DNA from 2 places in the Sporosarcina thermotolerans genome. Region 2 is predicted to be linked to the other one. Evidence: a T-box and tRNA genes for the amino acid it is inferred to sense, from the RefSeq annotation. Region 2 holds a T-box; the other holds one or more tRNA genes.
What was found. The T-box of region 2 lies ahead of metG (methionine--tRNA ligase). A T-box ahead of a tRNA ligase gene usually reads a tRNA of that ligase, here a tRNA-Met.

Region 1 (3,419 bases), on a different contig from region 2:
AAACGTTCCGCCACTGTCGTATCCGTTTCAAAGTCTGAGCGTTTCTCCGGAATTGAAATGACAATCCTGTAAGCACCCTTCTCCTCTGATAAAATGTCAATCTGATAAAACTCAATTCCTTGAGATTGTAGATGTTTCCCTAATTCCTCCTCCGCAAGATGATTAACAGTGAGATCCCCTTTAATATCGTTCATTATCTTTTCCAAATGATTGCTCATATCTCTTAATTGTAACGCAAGCATCTTCCTTCCATGTTGGAGTTGTCCCATTAATAGATGATTTGCAGCCTGTTCTTCAAGCTCTGCTATCAGGCCCGAAGAGCGGATACATTTATATTTGATCCGTTCCTCAACACGGTGACGGGCTGCTTTCTTTGTCGCTGAGTAGGTTGTCTCCCATTCATATAGAAGTCGAGGCATCCCTTCCCCATTCCCTTCCCAGCATTTTGAATAGCGGAAGCACGACTGACAAATCGAAGGAATCGGCTGTGTCGCATTGGCGTCATCCGAGGCAAAACGATCATTGACAAGGTTTGACATGAATTCTGCAAACTGCTGAAAGTCTGATAATTGATCGTCCAACCGACTTGTCAGCCACTTTTGCCGTTTCACCGATAGATCCTGTTGTCCTGGTGTAATCATCCGGGTAATTGGCTCGACTTTCTTGGTTGGGATTAAGAAAAATAGAAACGTCGCAAGGCCAATTGTAAGAAAGTGGGATGTGTCAAGCGGCAACGTCAAATCATATAACAGGAAAAAGACAGATACAGCAAAACCTCCTGTCGCTATTCCCAATTTCCCGAGCCGACTTAACGCACCTGCAAAAAATCCGGTCATTCCATACACAGCCATCATGCCTGTAAACGATAATTCCGCAACACCCGCAATTGCGGCAATCATCATTGCAATAGTCGTTGAAAACGGCAGTCCCCCCGCCGATGCAGCAAGTAGGATGGTAAGATGAAGCAGTAGTCCCGAAGTTGAAATCGGTCCAACCATTAAATTCCCCATTCCCGTTGTCGCCATAATGCCGACGATACAAACAGCCCCAAGCCGCTCCGGCGACCATTGGCCAAAAAAGATCCGTTCTCTATGTGGAAAGGCGACAAAAAGGAAGAATGTCATGAACAATGCCAGTATCGCCTCAAATCCGATGGTCAACTGAACATTGACAGGCGGTTGCCCGCTGTACATGATAAACTGCCAAAGCACCTGAACAACTATAATCGTTCCCGCCACTGTCAGCGGAATAGACTTCCGAGTAAGTGGATGCTTGCTCACTACATTGAATAGCAGTAATTGCAATAAGTAGATCACTGCTTGTCCTAACCCAAGAAAGGCTCCCCCAGCCATTCCCCCGATAAATACATAAATGAGATGTTTCCTGAATCGCGCCTGCGCCAATGCCCAAATAGGCAAGAAAAACGGAACCGCCGCATCAAATAACACAGCTTGCGACAAGAAAAATGTACTCGCTAAAAAGAAAATCGCCATGAGTATATACATCTTCCGATTCCCCACTGATTCCAGAGTATGGCGAATCTGCTGCACGAACGGCCTTTCAAGATTGCTTACCATCTTCATCTCCACATTCCCCCTATGTCTACTTGCCCCTCAGTATACATAGATTGTTCCGAAGATTTTGTCTGTTCCTGACAAGCACCTATAAAAACATTTCGACGTGTTCCGTAGAATTATTCTATTTTTCAACGATAGGTTGACAGATGGTTCAATGGCATGTATTATAATGATTGTCGTTCAGATGAATGACCTAAATAACGGCGGCGTAGCTCAGCTGGCTAGAGCGTACGGTTCATACCCGTAAGGTCGGGGGTTCGATCCCCTCTGCCGCCATAAACGAAAAGTAAGCGGTCTGTCTAATGACAGACCGCTTTTTTTAGCAAAAAACGAAAAAATCACTGCAAAAACGCATAAAGTGCGATAGATACGCATAACTTTTCCTATACACGCATAAACTTCTCCAATTACTTATAAACTCAAGAACTCACGCATAAATCCAATACTTCATTAAGACTCCAAATAAATCTCCTCATCCTTGCGAACCGACTCGATTTGTTCCTTATGATGCGAATCATGCCAAACAAAATCCGCAAAATACTGCTTTATCGACATTGAATGATTTCCTATTTTAAACTCTTTTATCCAATCCGTTTCATCAACTAACTGCAGTTGCTTTAGTATTCTTTCGCGCTGTTCCTTTGCATAGTTCCTAATCTCTTCAAATGTCTTTTCATTTGCAAGTCTTGCGGCTTCTTTATTAAACGGCTCAAATGGCACATTCTTTAATACATTGCCTTCTTGCATTTCAGGCAATCTTTCCTCGACAGTAAATCGATCCCATTCCGCCATATGCATAAGAATCTCTTTCGGCGACCATTTCCCTTCTTGATACGGCGCATTCGCCTGTTGTTCTGACAATGTTTGCAGCGAATCAATCCAATCGATGTACTTTGTTAGGTCTTTTATTATTTCAGATTTGCTCATTTCAACTCTCCTCCTTTTTCTAATGTCTTCTATTCGATGCAGCAGACTTGAAATCCTTTGTACTCCATGAAAAGGGTTTTTCTTTTTTCACTTCGTTAGTCTTCTCAATTACTCACGAGAAGTTCTCCTTTCCACCACATAACTTCTCCTTTAACCCAAAAGAGTTCTCCTTTCCCTCACATGACTTCTCCTTTAACCCAAAAGAGTTCTCCTTTCCGCCACATATCTTCTCCTTTAACCAAAATAAGTACCCATTTCCGCAAAATAAGTACCCATTTCCGCAAAATAGCACAAAAAAAAACGATCGGCATCTTAATAGATGCCAGATCGCTTATATGAGTTTCATTTTTACGAATTAAAACAGCCAGCAAGTTACCCTCTTCTTGCGCCACGGCCACCGCGTTTAGATTCTGTTGCTCTTTTCAAAGTTGTAAGGCGTTCTTCACTATCTTTCATGAATTTCGCCATTTTTTGCTCAAAATTCTCAGGACGCTCGTTGTTGCTTGAACGGCCACCGCTGTGACGAGGACGTTGAGGGCGTTGAGGGCGCTCAGATTCAGGTTTCGCTTTTCTGATCGATAACCCGATTTTACCGTCCGTGCCGACATTCATCACTTTCACTTCAACCATGTCGCCTACTTTTAGGTGGTCGTTAATATCCTTAACATAATTGTCCGCCACTTCACTGATATGGACGAGACCAGTTGAACCGTTCGGTAGTTCGACGAACGCACCGAAGTTTGTGATCCCTGTAACTTTCCCCTGTAACTTGCTGCCTACTTCAATTGACATAAAAAAAATGCTCCTCCTTAAGATTTAAACGACCCCTATTTCAGAAGCCTTTTTACCATATGGCGAGTCTTGCATTTGCAAGATCCTTACTTTCATTATAGCCAACAAAAAAAGAGTGTCAAT
Region 2 (3,419 bases):
ACTGTGGATAGAAATGGATAAGTTCAACGGTATTACTTATAAAGGGGAGGATTGCAATAAGAAAATGGTTGTTGCCGTTTGTCCTGTTCGGCGCGCTATTGTTAGGCGCATGTGTGGATGACCAAAAAGAGAAGGATGAAGTAGTCCAGTTGCCAAGAGAGCCGACAGAGCCGATAGAGGCAAGCAAAGGCATTACTATAAGACCTGAAATATCCATTGTAATAAATGAAAATGAAACAAATCTACCGGCTACCGTTCGGTCAATCCGTGACAAGTTTTGTTGGGAAAGTGAGGAGAAACAATGCTCACTTGAACCAACCCCATCCAAGGCACTTTTGGAGCATGAGCAGTCCACTCGAGTAAGACCCGAGGAAGACCTTACATTCAGATTCAGTAGACCAATGGAGGACTTTGATTTTCCTAAGCCCGATTCTTTCAAAGTCTATGTAGATGAAGACGGGGAAATGAAGGAAGCGGAAGTAGTAGGCAATCAAATTAAAGCTCCGTTAAACGAGGGAAGGTATTACATGTCTGTCAAAGCGATATGGAGCGGCGACGTGAAAGGCGAAGCGATTTATGCGTTTTTATTGTCGGTGAAAGAGTAGATATTTTGATGACCGGGGTGTGGTATGAATGGAGGTTTTGATCATACAAGAGGGAATTTCCGTCGGTCCTTTCGGATTGAGTATCACGAAAAGTGTTGTCAAAGAATTAAAGGGCACTACCTATAAAGGAGGGGATTTCCAATTAGAAAAGGGTTGCTGTTTTACGTCCTGTTAGTCGCATTATTTTTGTCCGGTTGTGTGGATGATGAAAAGGACGAGGAAGAAGTAGCGGCTCCTTTACCTCAAACGACCGAGGTGGTGAATGAGGAGGAAACTGCAATCACGTTGAAACCTGATCTTCTAGTAAGCCAAAACAAAGTGGGTTTTTGGATGTATTATGACAATCATTGCTGGGAAACAGCAGATAAAAAGTGCTCTTTGGAGCTAACGCCTGCACAGGAAATGTTGGAACATGCACGTGCCAATCAAGTGAAGCCTGGGGGTGAAATCAACTTCTATCTCCTTGTTTCTCCCGAATTAAAAGACTTTCCGCAACCGGACGCATATGAAGTGCTCATCCATAAAAACGGCGAAACAACAGCTGTGGAAGTGAACGGCGACAAAGCAAAAGTGCCCACGGCTGAAGGAAGGTATTTCATGACCGTCAAAGCGATCTGGAGCGGCGACGTGAAAGGCGAAGCGATTTATGCATTTTTATTGTCGGTGAAAGAGAAGTAAGTGAATGAATAATCATCTCCCAGTTGAACAAGCTTTGCATATACGGGAGGTGAACTGACATGGCAAAAGAAAAGAAATTCAAAAAAGGCAATACATTGGATCGCGAGGAATTCGGGTATGGCTTTGACATCAGCCCTGATGATTTAGGTGTGATTGGAAAGAACGACAACGTGAAAAATAAAAACAACAAGAAAAAGGCAAATGACCAACAACGCCCGCCTACAAATGGGTAAACACTATTGATTTCTCTGAATCAAACGACTATAATCATTTCAACTACATCTTACTAAAGGCAATGAGAGGGAAAAGTAAAAAGAGGATGTCGCATAGAGAGCTTCTGACGGTGGAAATGAAGCGGACAAATCTTTTGAACATGATCCTTGAGCCGCGCACTGAACGTCTTCGGACTAGTAGGATGCGCCGAGAGTTGGCGCTTGTTATCCTCGCCAAAGTATAACGCTTTTTTGGCGCGTACTTTTGGAGATAATTAGTGTGAACTAATTGTGCAGTAAGGTGGTACCACGGGTATATGAACCCCGTCCTTATCGATTTTTATCGATGAGGGCGGGGGTTTTTTATTTTTAAGGAGGAATGGAAATGACTGTTTTTATTGGTGGGGCTTGGCCGTATGCGAATGGTTCGCTGCATCTTGGGCATATCGCGGCGTTGTTGCCGGGTGATATCTTGGCAAGGTATTTTCGTTTGAAGGGCGAAAAGGTGCTTTATGTTTCGGGGAGTGACTGTAATGGAACACCAATTTCGATACGGGCGGCTGCGGAAGGAGTGTCCGTGAAGAAGATTGCCGATCGTTATCACACTGAGTTTGTTGTCAGTTTTTTGAGATTAGGATTCTCGTATGATCTTTATACGCGAACGGATGGGTCGTTCCATCATGAAGTAGTCCGTGAAGTTTTTCTGAAGCTGTTGGAGCGCGGGTTTATATACAAAAAGGAAATGGAGCAGACGTACTGCGAGTTTGATGAACGATTTCTTCCGGACCGTTTTGTCGAAGGAACTTGTCCGAATTGCGGAAGCCAAGCGCGGGGCGATCAATGTGACAGCTGCGGTTCCATTTTAGATCCGCTTGATTTGATAAATCGAACTTGTAAACTATGCGGCAAGGAGCCGACTGTGCGCAAGACCGAGCATTTTTATTTCAAATTAAGTGAATTCCAAAAGCAACTTGAATCGTTTGTAGCAAGTGCTGATGAAGATGGAAGATGGCGTGAAAATGCCATTCGCCAGTCTGAGCGGTATTTACAAGAAGGTCTACATGACCGAGCTGTTTCAAGGGATTTGGAAAACGGCGTCAATGTACCGGTTGCAGGTTACGAGGATAAGAAGATTTACGTGTGGATTGAGGCGGTGACAGGCTATTATTCCGCGAGCCGGGAATGGGCAATGTTGAACCGGACCGATATCGCTACGTTTTGGGATGAAGAAACGGTTGCCTACTATGTCCATGGCAAAGATAATATCCCGTTTCACACGATCATTTGGCCCGCCATTTTGATGGGAATTGGCAAGGAAAAGGCAGTGCCAACTCACGTTATCTCAAATGAGTACTTGACGTTGGAAAAACGGAAGTTATCGACAAGCCAAAACTGGGCGGTGTGGGTGCCGGATATTTTGGAACGATATCATCCCGATTCGGTGAGGTACTTTTTGACTGCGAATGCTCCTGAAAACAGAGATGCGGATTTTTCTTGGCGTGAGTTTATTTATAGTCATAACTCTGAGTTGTTAGGTGCATACGGGAACTTTGTGAATCGGACGTTGAAGTTTATCGAAAAGTCGTATGGTGGGGTTGTTCCTCAAACGGAAATTAATAAAGGAATAAAAAATACAGTTGCGGGTCTTTACCATATTGTCGGCAAAAAAATCGAGGACGGTCATTTCAAAGAAACAATTGAAACGCTATTCGATTTCATCCGCCAAGCGAATAAATACTTTGATGAGGAAAAGCCATGGATTCAAGTAAAAGAGGATGTAGTAGCATGTGAGCGGACAATGGCAACATGCACGTATATCATTGCTAACCTTTCGCAGCTACTCTCCCCTTTCCTACCGTTTTCGAGTGAGGATGTACAGAGCATGTTGAAATTGAGGAAGCCGGAATGGAAAGAAATCGAGATT

Region 1: it encodes a tRNA-Met, which carries the amino acid that the T-box ahead of metG (methionine--tRNA ligase) is inferred to sense. The anticodon was not compared.

Annotation. Positions count from the first base shown of each region.
Region 1 is NZ_JBHSRM010000023.1:15,142-18,560, forward strand. It holds gene ACFPZG_RS16825 (SpoIIE family protein phosphatase) at 1-1,583, opposite strand, end outside; tRNA gene ACFPZG_RS16830 (tRNA-Met) at 1,780-1,853, shown strand; gene ACFPZG_RS16835 (DinB family protein) at 2,028-2,504, opposite strand; gene ACFPZG_RS16840 (hypothetical protein) at 2,681-2,896, opposite strand; gene ACFPZG_RS16845 (S1 domain-containing RNA-binding protein) at 2,877-3,296, opposite strand.
Region 2 is NZ_JBHSRM010000011.1:12,935-16,353, forward strand. It holds gene ACFPZG_RS06415 (hypothetical protein) at 72-605, shown strand; gene ACFPZG_RS06420 (hypothetical protein) at 792-1,283, shown strand; gene ACFPZG_RS06425 (hypothetical protein) at 1,343-1,516, shown strand; T-box leader at 1,570-1,830, shown strand; gene metG (methionine--tRNA ligase) at 1,881-3,419, shown strand, end outside.